2 linked regions of the Eleftheria terrae genome follow. The protein of the gene in region 2 interacts with the protein of the main gene of each other region in a pairwise test. Links are inferred from orthologs where the notes say so. Each region holds a gene or a part of one and is shown on either strand. Other genes may lie near its edges.

What was found. The genes of interacting proteins can lie anywhere in the genome.
Region 1: the proteins of nth (region 2) and aceE interact in binary tests that used the Escherichia coli proteins (3 or more experiments, as listed by UniProt). The link is inferred for Eleftheria terrae from one-to-one orthologs.

The regions. Positions count from the first base shown.
Region 1 is NZ_CP106951.1:1,280,307-1,284,391, reverse strand. Bases 393-3,695 are described here. They hold aceE (pyruvate dehydrogenase (acetyl-transferring), homodimeric type), read left to right. Parts: upstream 393-792; coding sequence 793-3,495; downstream 3,496-3,695. Other genes in these bases: aceF (dihydrolipoyllysine-residue acetyltransferase), read left to right, coding at 3,597-3,695; N7L95_RS05690 (PAS domain S-box protein), read right to left, coding at 393-574. In the rest of the region: more of N7L95_RS05690, read right to left, coding at 1-392; more of aceF, read left to right, coding at 3,696-4,085. UniProt on the Escherichia coli protein: Component of the pyruvate dehydrogenase (PDH) complex, that catalyzes the overall conversion of pyruvate to acetyl-CoA and CO(2).
Region 2 is NZ_CP106951.1:1,384,043-1,392,004, forward strand. Bases 2,153-5,066 are described here. They hold nth (endonuclease III), read left to right. Parts: upstream 2,153-3,244; coding sequence 3,245-3,889; downstream 3,890-5,066. Other genes in these bases: N7L95_RS06060 (polyhydroxyalkanoate depolymerase), read left to right, coding at 2,153-2,378; rsxB (electron transport complex subunit RsxB), read left to right, coding at 2,552-3,217; N7L95_RS06075 (histidine phosphatase family protein), read right to left, coding at 3,858-4,421; cobS (adenosylcobinamide-GDP ribazoletransferase), read right to left, coding at 4,409-5,066. In the rest of the region: N7L95_RS06055 (amino acid aminotransferase), read left to right, coding at 1-892; more of N7L95_RS06060, read left to right, coding at 1,137-2,152; more of cobS, read right to left, coding at 5,067-5,206; cobT (nicotinate-nucleotide--dimethylbenzimidazole phosphoribosyltransferase), read right to left, coding at 5,203-6,258; cobU (bifunctional adenosylcobinamide kinase/adenosylcobinamide-phosphate guanylyltransferase), read right to left, coding at 6,278-6,841; N7L95_RS06095 (cell division protein ZapB), read left to right, coding at 6,934-7,158; N7L95_RS06100 (cell division protein ZapA), read left to right, coding at 7,158-7,484; N7L95_RS06110 (EVE domain-containing protein), read left to right, coding at 7,704-7,962. UniProt on the Escherichia coli protein: DNA repair enzyme that has both DNA N-glycosylase activity and AP-lyase activity. The DNA N-glycosylase activity releases various damaged pyrimidines from DNA by cleaving the N-glycosidic bond, leaving an AP (apurinic/apyrimidinic) site.

The DNA of each region.
Region 1 (4,085 bases), 110 kb from region 2 along the record:
AGGTGCGCGAGTAGACCGGCTGGCGCAGGTCGCGCGCCGCCTCGAAGGCCCATTCCGGCTCGCTTTTGGTGACCGTGCCGGCGGCGGCCGGCGGAGCCACGGGCGCCTCGCTGTAGCGGCTGCCGTTGAAGGTGTGGCTGGGCGAGAGGTAGCTGGCGGCGGGCGTGCGGTTGCTGGCCAGCCAGGTCAGGCTGACCACTTCGGGTCGCTCGCGGGTGAAGGTGCTGGCCTGGCCGAGGAACTCATCCTGGTCGATCGCCCGGGTGGTGATCTCCCGGGCAATGCGCACCAGCTGCTCCTGGTTCTCGATCAGCCGCAGGCGGATCTGCTGCTGCGTGACCTCGGTGTCGCGCTTGACGGATTCATGCTCACGTTCCAGTTCCTCGGAGCGCAGGTACCAGAAGGCCGCGATGATGGCCGCCAAAAAGAGCAAGACCGAGACCAGCGGGCCCAGCGTCGCGAAGCGGTCCTGGCGGGCCGGCGACTGGCGCCGCCACCACTTGCCGAACAGGCGTCGCGAGCGGGGCGGGAGCTCATGGGTGCTGGGGCGGAAATCACTGGGAACGGCTGGCATATGGGCGGATTATCGAGCCTTTGCCCGGGCCGGAAATGCACGATCGTGCCCCTTGATTTCATGATGTGCAATGCGTTCGCACTATTTGAAAAACCCCTGGTCCTATGACACACTCGCGCACTGCTCACACTGAGAGCCCGTACGCGCGTCCGCCAGCCGGGGCGCAGCCAGGCGCGAGGAGCCGAGCAAGCTCTACCGACCCCTAGAGGAGACACCCAATGTCTGCAGTCCCCCATTCGTTTGGCGGTGCGGCCAACGATGCCGACGCACAAGAGACCCGGGAGTGGCTCGACGCCCTGTCGGCCGTCATTGAGTCCGAAGGCCGCCAGCGCGGTCACTACCTGCTGGAGCAGCTGCTCGAGCATGCGCGCCAGTCCGGCATCGACATGCCGTTCTCGGCCACCACCGGCTACGTGAACACCATCGAGCCCGAGGACGAGGAACGCTGCCCGGGCAACCTCGACATCGAGGAGCGCCTGCGGGCCTACATGCGCTGGAACGCGATGGCGATGGTGGTGCGGGCCAACCGCCTGAATCCGGCCGACGGCGGTGACCTGGGCGGTCACATTTCCTCGTTTGCGTCGGTGGCGACCATGTTCGGCGCCGGCTTCAACCATTTCTGGCATGCCGAGCATGAAGGCCACGGCGGCGACCTGCTGTACATCCAGGGCCACTCCTCGCCCGGCATCTATGCCCGCGCCTACATGGAAGGCCGCATCAGCGAAGAGCAGCTGCTGAACTTCCGCCAGGAAGTGCAAGGCAAGGGCCTGTCGAGCTATCCGCACCCGAAGCTGATGCCCGACTTCTGGCAGTTCCCCACCGTCTCGATGGGCCTGGGCCCGCTGATGGGGATCTACCAGGCGCGTTTCCTGAAGTACCTGCATGCCCGCGGCATCGCCGACACCTCCAACCGCAAGGTCTGGGTCTTCTGCGGCGACGGCGAGATGGACGAGCCGGAATCGCTGGGCGCCATCGGTGTGGCCGCGCGCGAGAAGCTGGACAACCTGATCTTCGTCATCAACTGCAACCTGCAGCGCCTGGACGGCCCGGTGCGCGGCAACGGCAAGATCGTGCAGGAACTGGAAGGCGAGTTCCGCGGCGCGGGCTGGAACGTCATCAAGCTGCTGTGGGGCAGCTACTGGGACCCGCTGCTGGCGCGCGACAAGGACGGCATCCTGCGCCAGATCATGATGGACATGGTCGACGGCGACTACCAGGCTTGCAAGGCCAATGACGGCGCCTTCGTGCGCAAGAACTTCTTCGGCCGCCATCCCAAGGCGCTGGAGATGGTCGCCAAGATGAGCGACGACGACATCTGGCGCCTGCAGCGTGGCGGCCACGACCCGCAGAAGGTCTATGCGGCCTACCACCGCGCGGTCAACCACAAGGGCCAGCCCACCGTGCTGCTGGTGAAGACCGTCAAGGGCTTCGGCATGGGCAAGAGCGGCGAAGGCAAGAACACCGCCCACCAGACCAAGAAGCTGACGGACGACGACATCCGCGCCTTCCGCGACCGCTTCAACATCCCCATCCCGGACGACAAGCTGGCCGAGCTGCCGTTCTACAAGCCGGCCGACGACACGCCCGAGATGCGCTACCTGCATGAGCGCCGCAAGGCACTGGGCGGCTACCTGCCCCAGCGCCGCGCCAAGGCCGACGAGCAACTGCCGGTGCCCGAGCTGAGTGCCTTCCAGGCCGTGCTGGAGCCGACCGCCGAAGGCCGCGAGATCTCCACCACCCAGGCCTACGTGCGCTTCCTGACCGCGCTGCTGCGCGACAAGAACCTGGGCCCGCGCGTGGTGCCCATCCTGGTCGACGAGGCACGCACCTTCGGCATGGAAGGCCTGTTCCGCCAGATCGGCATCTACAGCCAGGACGGCCAGAAGTACACCCCGGTCGACAAGGACCAGGTGATGTACTACCGCGAGGCGCAGGACGGCCAGATCCTGCAGGAAGGCATCAACGAGGCCGGCGGCATGGCCTCCTGGATCGCCGCGGCCACGTCGTACTCGACGAACAACCGCGTGATGATTCCCTTCTATGTGTACTACTCGATGTTCGGCTTCCAGCGCATCGGCGACCTGGCCTGGGCGGCGGGCGACATGCAGGCGCGCGGCTTCCTGCTGGGCGGCACCTCGGGGCGCACCACGCTGAACGGCGAAGGCCTGCAGCACGAGGACGGCCACAGCCACATCCTGGCCGGCACCATCCCGAACTGCGTCAGCTACGACCCGACCTTCGCGCACGAGGTGGCGGTGATCATGCAGCACGGCCTCAAGCGCATGGTGGAGCAGCAGGACAACGTCTTCTACTACATCACCCTGCTCAACGAGAACTACCCGCACCCGGGCCTCAAGCCGGGCACCGAAGAGCAGATCATCAAGGGCATGTACCTGCTGGAGGAAGGCGCCAAGAAGACGCCGCGCGTGAACCTGCTGGGCTCCGGCACGATCCTGCGCGAATCGATCTTCGCCAAGCAGCTGCTGGAGCAGGACTGGGGCGTGGCGGCCAATGTCTGGAGCTGCCCGAGCTTCAACGAGCTGGGCCGCGACGGCCAGGACGTGGAGCGCTGGAACCTGCTGCACCCGACCGAGACGCCGCGCGTGGCCTTCGTGACGCAGCAGCTGCAGCCGCACAACGGCCCGGTGATTGCCTCCACCGACTACATGAAGAGCTATGCCGAGCAGATCCGCCCCTTCATCCCGAAGGGCCGGACCTACAAGGTGCTGGGCACCGACGGCTTCGGCCGCAGCGACTTCCGCTCGCGCCTGCGCGAGCACTTCGAGGTCAACCGCCACTACATCGTGGTCGCGGCGCTGAAGGCGCTGTCGGAAGACGGCACGCTGCCTGCTTCCAAGGTGGCCGAAGCGATCCGGAAGTACGGCATCCAGGCCGACAAGGTGAACCCCCTCTACGCATGAGCGGACTTGTGCGTCCGCCGCGCTAGCCACTGGGCCGCGCCGTCCCCGCCAGGCCGGGGCGGCGCGGCCGTGCGCGGACGCCGATCAGGAGTGACAAGAACATGGCATTGGTCGAAGTGACGGTTCCCGACATCGGGGACTTCAAGGATGTCGAGGTCATCGAGGTGCTGGTCAAGGTGGGTGACACCATCAAGGTCGAGCAGAGCCTGGTGACGGTGGAGAGCGACAAGGCGTCGATGGAGATTCCCTCCACGCAGGCCGGCGTCGTCAAGGAAATGAAGGTCAAGCTCGGCGACAAGATCAACCAGGGCAGCGTGCTGCTGGTGGTGGACGCCGAAGGTGCTGCGGCCGCCCCGGCTCCGGTGGCTGCAGCGCCCGCGCCTGCTGCTGCGGCGCCCGCGCCCGCGCCGGCCACGCAGGCCGCGGCGGCAGCGCCGGTATCGGCGCCAGCCGCCAGTGCCGGCCCGGTGGACATCACCGTGCCCGACATCGGCGACTTCGACGAAGTGGCGGTGATCGAGGTGCTGGTGCAGCCGGGCGACACGATCAAGGCCGAGCAGAGCCTGATCACGGTGGAGAGCGACAAGGCC
Region 2 (7,962 bases):
CCTCGGCGGCACCGGCGGGCTGAAGGTGGGCGCCGACTTCCTGAAGAAGGTGAATCCCGACGCCCGCGTGCTGATCAGCGACCCCAGCTGGGAGAACCACCGCGCGCTGTTCGAGAGCGCCGGCTTCACGGTCGGCACCTACGCCTACTACGATGCGGCCAAGCGAGGCATCAATTTCGAAGGCCTGCTGGCCGACCTCAAGGCGGCAGCGGCCGGCACCATCGTCGTGCTGCACGCCTGCTGCCACAACCCGACCGGCTATGACCTGTCGCCCGCCCAATGGGAAGAGGTCATCGAGGTCGTCAAGGCCGGCAGCCTGGTGCCTTTCCTCGACATGGCCTACCAGGGCTTCGGCGAAGGCATCGCCGAAGACGGCGCCGTGGTCGGCCGCTTCATCGCGTCGGGCCTTGACTTTTTCGTCTCGACCTCCTTCTCCAAGAGTTTCTCGCTCTATGGCGAGCGGGTGGGCGCCCTCAGCGTGGTGGCGCAGACCAAGGAAGAAGCCGATCGCGTGCTGAGCCAGCTCAAGCGCGTCATCCGCACCAACTACTCGAACCCGCCGACCCATGGCGCCCAGGTGGTGGCCACGGTGCTGACCACACCGGCCCTGCGCCAGATGTGGGAGCAGGAACTGGCCGAGATGCGTGTGCGGATCAAGCAGATGCGCGGCGCCCTGGTCGAAAAGCTGAAGTCGGCAAATGTTGCACAGGACATGAGCTTCGTGACGCAGCAAAAGGGAATGTTCAGCTATTCAGGACTGAGCAAGGAGCAAATGCAGCGTTTGCGTACGGAATTCGGCGTCTATGGCGTCGATTCTGGTCGCATCTGTGTCGCCGCCTTGAACAGCAAGAACATCGACTACGTGGTCGCCTGCATCGCCAAAGTCATTTGATGTTGTCATCTGTGTGACAAAAAATGGGCCGACTGGCCCATTTTTTTCGCCTTGGACTCGGTTTCTGGCTTTGGAATCCGGGCTTATTCCGGGTTTCGGCGAAGGCCTGCCTCTGCAAACATCCGATTACCGAACTTAGAATGGTGCGCCGCAACATCCGTTCGGCTTGCGCACGCCGCTTGCACCACTCCCTCGGCCACGGGCCGCCGCTGCACGGCGCCTGTACGTAGAGAAAGGGCCTCCGATGCTGTACCAACTGTATGAAACCCAACGCGCCTGGCTCAGCCCTTTTGCGGAGTTCGCGAGCGCTTCATCCAAGCTCTACAGCCACCCGCTGTCGCCGCTGACGCACACGCCGGGCGCCGACCGGGTCGCCGCCTGCTTCGACCTGATGCACCGCTTGGCGAAGGAATACGAGAAACCGCAGTTCGGCATCACCACGGTTCAGGTCGAAGGCACCGACATCGCGGTGCAGGAACAGATCGCGGTCAACAAGCCCTTCTGCCAGCTGCGCCGCTTCAAGCGCTTCACTGACGAGGTGGAGCTGCTCACCACGATGAAGTCGCAACCCTCGGTGCTGGTGGTGGCGCCCCTGTCGGGCCACCACGCCACCCTGCTGCGCGACACGGTCCGCATGCTGCTGCGGGACCACAAGGTCTACATCACCGACTGGGTCGATGCCCGCATGGTGCCGCTCGACGCGGGCCCCTTCCATCTCGACGACTATGTCGAGTATGTGCAGGACTTCATCCGCCACATCGGGCCGGACGTGCACGTCATCTCGGTCTGCCAGCCCACCGTGCCGGTACTGGCGGCTATCTCGCTGATGGCCAGCCGCGGCGAGCCGACGCCGCGCACGATGACCATGATGGGTGGGCCCATCGATGCCCGCAAGAGCCCGACCGCGGTCAACAACCTGGCGATGAACAAGAGCTACGAGTGGTTCGAGAACAATGTCATCTACCGGGTGCCGCCCAACTACCCGGGCGCGGGACGGCGCGTTTACCCGGGCTTCCTTCAGCACACCGGCTTCGTCGCGATGAACCCGGACCGGCACCTCAGCTCGCACTACGACTACTTCCTGGACCTGGTGCGTGGTGACGATGAAAGCGTCGAGCAACACCGCACCTTCTACGACGAGTACAACGCGGTGCTCGACATGCCCGCCGAGTACTACCTGGACACCATCAAGACCGTCTTCCAGGACTTCGCACTGGTCAATGGCACCTGGCAGGTGAGGGGCGAGTACGTCCGGCCGCAGGACATCAAGACCACCGCGCTGCTGACCGTGGAAGGCGAGCTGGACGACATCTCCGGCGCCGGCCAGACCCGCGTGGCACACGAACTGTGCACCGGCATCCCGAAGGACGAGCAGCCGCACTACACGGTGGAAGGTGCCGGGCACTACGGCATCTTCTCCGGCCGGCGTTGGCGCGAGAAGGTGTATCCCCGGGTGCGCGATTTCATCGCCAAGCACGAGAAGTAAAGCCGCGGCCGCCGGCCCGGTGGCCCGTGGCTACAATGCGCCGCGCCGCGCGGCGTTGCCTGCGATCCCTCGCAAGCCAGGCGCCGGTGGGCGCGGTGTTGCCGGCATCCGGAGCAACGCCACCCCCCGCCCGCCCTGCCCTGACCGTCCCGGCGTCCATGTCTTCCGAGTCCATGCCTCACCCTACCGTCACGGCCGACGCCATCGATGCACTGCTGCCGCAGACGCAATGCACCCGGTGCGGGTATCCGGACTGCCGCAGCTATGCCGAAGCGATCGCCGAGGGCCGCGCCGGCATCGACCAGTGCCCGCCCGGCGGCGCCGAGGGCATCGCCCGACTGGCTGCGCTCACCGGCCAGCCCGAGCGGCCGCTGAACCCGGCCCATGGCATCGAGGGCGAGCGCCGGCTGGCGATCATCGACGAAGACTGGTGCATCGGCTGCACGCTGTGCATCAAGGCCTGCCCGGTGGACTGCATCGTCGGCGCGCCGAAACAGATGCACAGCGTGATCGACGCCTTGTGCACCGGTTGCGAGCTGTGCGTGCCGGTCTGCCCGGTCGATTGCATCTCGCTGGCCTCGGCCACCCCGGGGCGTACCGGCTGGCAGGCGTGGAGCGAGGAGCAAGCCGGCCAGGCACGCGAGCGCCATGCCTTCCACCGCCTGCGGCTGGTGCGCGACAAGCAGGAAAACGACGAGCGACTGGCCGCCAAGGCCGAGCGCAAGCTGGCCAACCTGCCGGCCGAAACCCGCCTGACCGATCCGGCGCAGATCGACCGCAAGCGGGCCATCATCGAGGCCGCGCTGCAGCGCGCCCGGCAGCAGCGCAGCGGCGGTTGAACCCGCGGCTCGCTACACTTGCGCCGCATGCGCGTCTCTGACATCGAGCCCTTCTTCGCCACCCTCAAGGCTGCCAATCCGCAGCCCAACACCGAGCTGGAGTACACCAGCGTCTTCGAGCTGCTGACGGCGGTTCTGCTGTCGGCACAGGCGACCGACGTCGGTGTGAACAAGGCCACCCGCCGGCTGTTCCCGGTGGCCAACACACCGCAGAAGATCCTGGCGCTGGGCCACGACGGGCTGTGCGAGTACATCAAGACCATCGGCCTCTACCGCAGCAAGGCCAAGCACCTGCTGGAGACCTGCCGCATCCTGGTGGAGCAGCACGGCGGCGTGGTGCCACGCACTCGCGAAGCGCTCGAGGCCTTGCCGGGCGTGGGCCGCAAGACCGCCAATGTGGTGCTCAATGTCGCCTTCGGCGAGCCGACGATGGCGGTCGACACGCACATCTTCCGCGTCAGCAACCGCACCGGACTGGCGCCGGGGAAGAACCCGCTGCAAGTCGAGCTGGCCTTGCTGCGCCGCGTGCCACCCGCCTACCTGGTGGACGCCCACCACTGGCTCATCCTGCACGGCCGCTATGTCTGCGTGGCGCGCAAGCCGCTGTGCTACAAGTGCGCCGTTGCCCAGTACTGCGATTTCACCCCGAAGACACCGCCACCGTCAGGCTGAAGCGCCGCAGCGCGCCATAGCGGGGCGCTGCCGGCCAGTCACCGGGCGAGTGCGGCAGGCCGCGGCCGGCAGCCAGCAGCGCCACGGCGTTCATCCAGCCGCCGTGGCCCACCACCAGCCGCACCGCGGCCGGCTCCTGCTCGCGCAGGAAGGACAGACAACGGTCGAACAGCTGGACCAGCGCCTCGCCACCACCCGGCGCCAGGGCAGCGAAATCGTCGCACCAGGCCTGCACCGGTCCGGCGCCAATATCCTGCCAATGCCGGCCGTCCCACTCGCCGAAGTCGAGTTCCGCCAGCCGTGCGTCGCACTCATGGCGCCAGCCCCAGCGCGCCAGCCAGCGGCCCACCGCCGCGCCCCGCTGCAGCGGCGAGGTCCACACCTCGCGCGGCCAGCCTTCGCGGCGCGCCGCGCGGCGAATGCGGTGGGCCAGCCGCTTCGCCTTGCGCGGGTCTACCGGCAGGTCGGTTCGGCCGATGCAGCGGCCCTGCGCACCGCGGGGCTTCGGGTGGCGCCAGATCAGGCAGTGCATCGCCACGCCCCGAGCACCGCCAGGTAGGCGGCCAGCTCGCTCAGTTGCTGGGAAGCGCCCAGGCAGTCGCCGGTGTAGCCGCCCAGCCGCCGGCGGAACCAGCGCCGGCAGTACAGGCCGGCTGCCGCCATGGCCAACAGTGCTGCCGCCACGGCCGGCAGCGAGAGCCAGGCCAGGCAGGCAGCGCCAGCGCATGCCGCCCACCCGAGCGCCACCGCCCAGCCCGGGTTCGACAGATGGCGCGACAAGGGCTTGGCCTTGGCCTGCTCCAGGTCGCCGGCATAGGGCAGCCAGCGGATCAGGCTCACCGCCACGGTGCGTGAGCCGGTGTGGGCCAGCAGCAAGGCCGGCGCGGCGAGCGCAGGTGGCATGCTGGCCAGCGCTGCCCACTTCAGGCCGAGCATCACGAACAGGCCCATGGCCCCATAGGCGCCGATGCGCGAATCCTTCATGATCTCCAGCGCGCGCTGGCGGCTGCTGGCGCCGCCCAGGCCGTCACAGGTGTCGGCCCAGCCGTCCTCGTGAAAGCCGCCGGTCAGCAGCAGGCTGGCGGCGATGCACAGGCCGGTGGCGGCCGGCATGCCCAGCACAGTGGCTGCCGCCAGCAGCACCGAGGCAGCCACCGCCCCCACCGCGGCGCCCACCAGCGGGAAGTGCCGCGCGCTGGCCTGCAGCCATGCATCCTGATAGCCCACCCAGCGCGTCAACCAGTCCGGCAGCGGCAACCGGGTCAGGAACTGGCAGCCGATCAGCGCCAGGCGCACCTCGTGGGCGAGCCACCTCATGTGCCAGGCATGCCGTCGGACACCCCGGCCGACTCGAAGCTGGCCATCTCGTCGAGCAGGCGCAGGCTGGAATCGATCAACGGCCAGGCCACCGCGGCGCCCGAACCTTCGCCGAGCCGCATGCCAAGGTCCAGCAGCGGCTCGGCGCCCAGGTGCTGCAGCAGCGCCCGGTGCCCCTGCTCGCCGGAGCAGTGCGCAAACACGCAGTAGTCGAGCAGCGCCGGTGCAAGTGCCCGCGCCACCAGCACCGCTGCGCTGGCGATGAAGCCGTCCACCACGATGACACGACGCTCATGGGCGGCCTCCAGCATGGCGCCGACCATCATCGCGACCTCGAAGCCACCCAGTGCCGCCAGCGCAGCCAGCGGTTCGCGCGCCTCATGGTTCACCTCGAGTGCCTGGGCCAGCACTCGCTGCTTGCGCTGCAGCGCCGCGTCGTTCAGGCCGGTGCCCCGGCCGACGCACGCTTCGATGGGCAGGCCACACAGGCGTGCCATCAACAAGGAGGCGCACGAGGTGTTGCCGATGCCCATCTCCCCCAGCAGCACCACATTGCCGGGCCGCTCGCGCAGCACCTGCGCACCGGCGGCCAGGGCCGCCTGGCACTGGGCCGCTGTCATCGCCGGGCCCCGGCTCGCGTCCTGGGTGCCAGCAGCGATCTTGCGCAGCTGCAGGCCCGGCCGCGGCTGGAAGTCGTGCCGGACGCCCGCATCCACCACCGTCAGCGCCATACCGTGCTGGCGTGCCAGCACGCTCACCGCGGCCCCGCCCGCCAGGAAGTTCTCCACCATCTGCCAGGTGACGTCGCTAGGGTAGGCCGAGACGCCCTGCGCAGCCAGACCATGGTCGCCGGCAAACACGATCAGCTGCGGCTGCTCCAGCTGCGGTGTGTCACTGGCCAGCGCCAAGCCCAGCTGGAGCGCCAGGCGCTCCAGCCGCCCGAGCGCGCCAAGCGGCTTGGTCTTGCGATCGATACGTTGTTGCAGGCGCGCGGCGAGGGCGGCATTGGCGGCAGGCGCCACCGAGGGTGCGAGATAATCGAAGTGATTCATGTGTGAAGGGATTCTTGCCTCACGCGGCTGCCGCCGGCTTGACCTGCATCGGAATGCCCGCGACGGTGAGCGTGACTCGCGCGGCGATCTCGGCCACCTGCTGGTGCAGACGCCCGAGCGCATCCACCGCGGCCCGCGCCTCGCGGCTCAGCGGCATCACGCCCCAGCCGATCTCGTTGGACACCAGCAGCACCGTGCCCGGCACCTGCTGCAAGGCCAGCAGCAGCGCCTCGACGGCCGGCTGCGCCGGCTCGGGCGCCACACCGGGCGGTGGACAGAGCAGTTGCGACAGCCACAGCGTCAGGCAGTCGACCAGCACGCAGCGCCCCGGCGTCGCGTGCTCGCGCAGTGCTGCGGCCAGGGCCGCGCCGCCGGGCGGCAGTTCAATGCTCTGCCAGCTTGCAGGACGACCGGCCCGATGGCGGGCGATGCGCTCGCGCATCTCGTCGTCGCCAGGCCATGCGGTGGCAATGTAGACCACCTCGGCACCCTGCTGCTCGCAGTGCGCGGCGAGCCGTTCTGCATGCCGGCTTTTGCCGGAGCGGGCGGCACCCAGGATCAGGTGTACGGACGATGACAACAGCCAGCCTCCCTCTTGGATACCCCCTGTTGGCGGGGACAGCGCGGGATTGTAAGAGCCCGTTCTACAATGGCCGAGGAGGATGTCTCGCCGATATGTCACAGACCGATGAACTCGCGGACCGCGTGGAGCGCCTGCTGGTGCGCTACGAGGAACTCAAGCGCACCAATGCCCTGCTGGAGCAGCAACTGGCCGGCGTGACCGCGGAGCGCGACAGCCTGCGCTCACGCCTGAGTGCCGCGCGCAGCCGCATCGACGCCTTGCTCGAACGCCTGCCTGAAGCCATCGCGCCGCAAGCCGGCGGCGAGAAAGAGGTCTGATGAAGCAGATCGAAGTGACCATCATGGGGCAGAGCTACATCCTCGGTTGCACCGAAGGTGGCGAGGCGGCCTTGCTGGAGGCGGTGAACCATGTCGACCGCGAGATGTGTGCGATACGCGATGCGGGCAAGGTGAAGGCGCGCGAGCGCATCGCGGTGCTGGCTGCGCTGAATGTGGCTTTCGAACTTGCACAGCGGCCACCGGCTTCGGCACCTTCGGTGGCGCCTGGCCAGGTGCCGGCGCCCGCGGTATCGCCAAGCACAGATGCGGCCGCCCTGGTCCGTCGCATCGACGAGGCCCTAGGACAAGACGGGCAACTCATCTGAGCCCGCCATCCGGCGTAGAATCAATCCGTCCGTCGCGTTCGCGGGAGTTTTATATTTCCTTGAACCGATGCTCTTTGAGCAAGGGCTTGGAACATCGTCCTGCTGGTGTGATCGTCTCGCGTCAGATGAACCCGAAGCTTGACTGACCTCGCCCACCTGAATCCCCTGGGTTCAGGAATGCGGCTCTCGGCTCGTGGCGGACACCTTCCGATTTCTCGCATGCCCCCTGCCTCCCCCTGCCAGTACTGGCTGATGAAGAGCGAGCCCGACGAGTGCTCGATCGACGACCTGGCAGCGGCGCCCGGCCAACGGGTTCCCTGGGTCGGCGTGCGCAACTACCAGGCGCGCAACTTCATGCGCGACGCGATGCGCGTCGGCGACGGCGTGCTGTTCTACCACTCCTCCTGCCCCGAGCCTGGCATTGCCGGGCTGGCCACCGTGGCGTCCGCTGCCTATCCGGACGCGACGCAGTTCGATC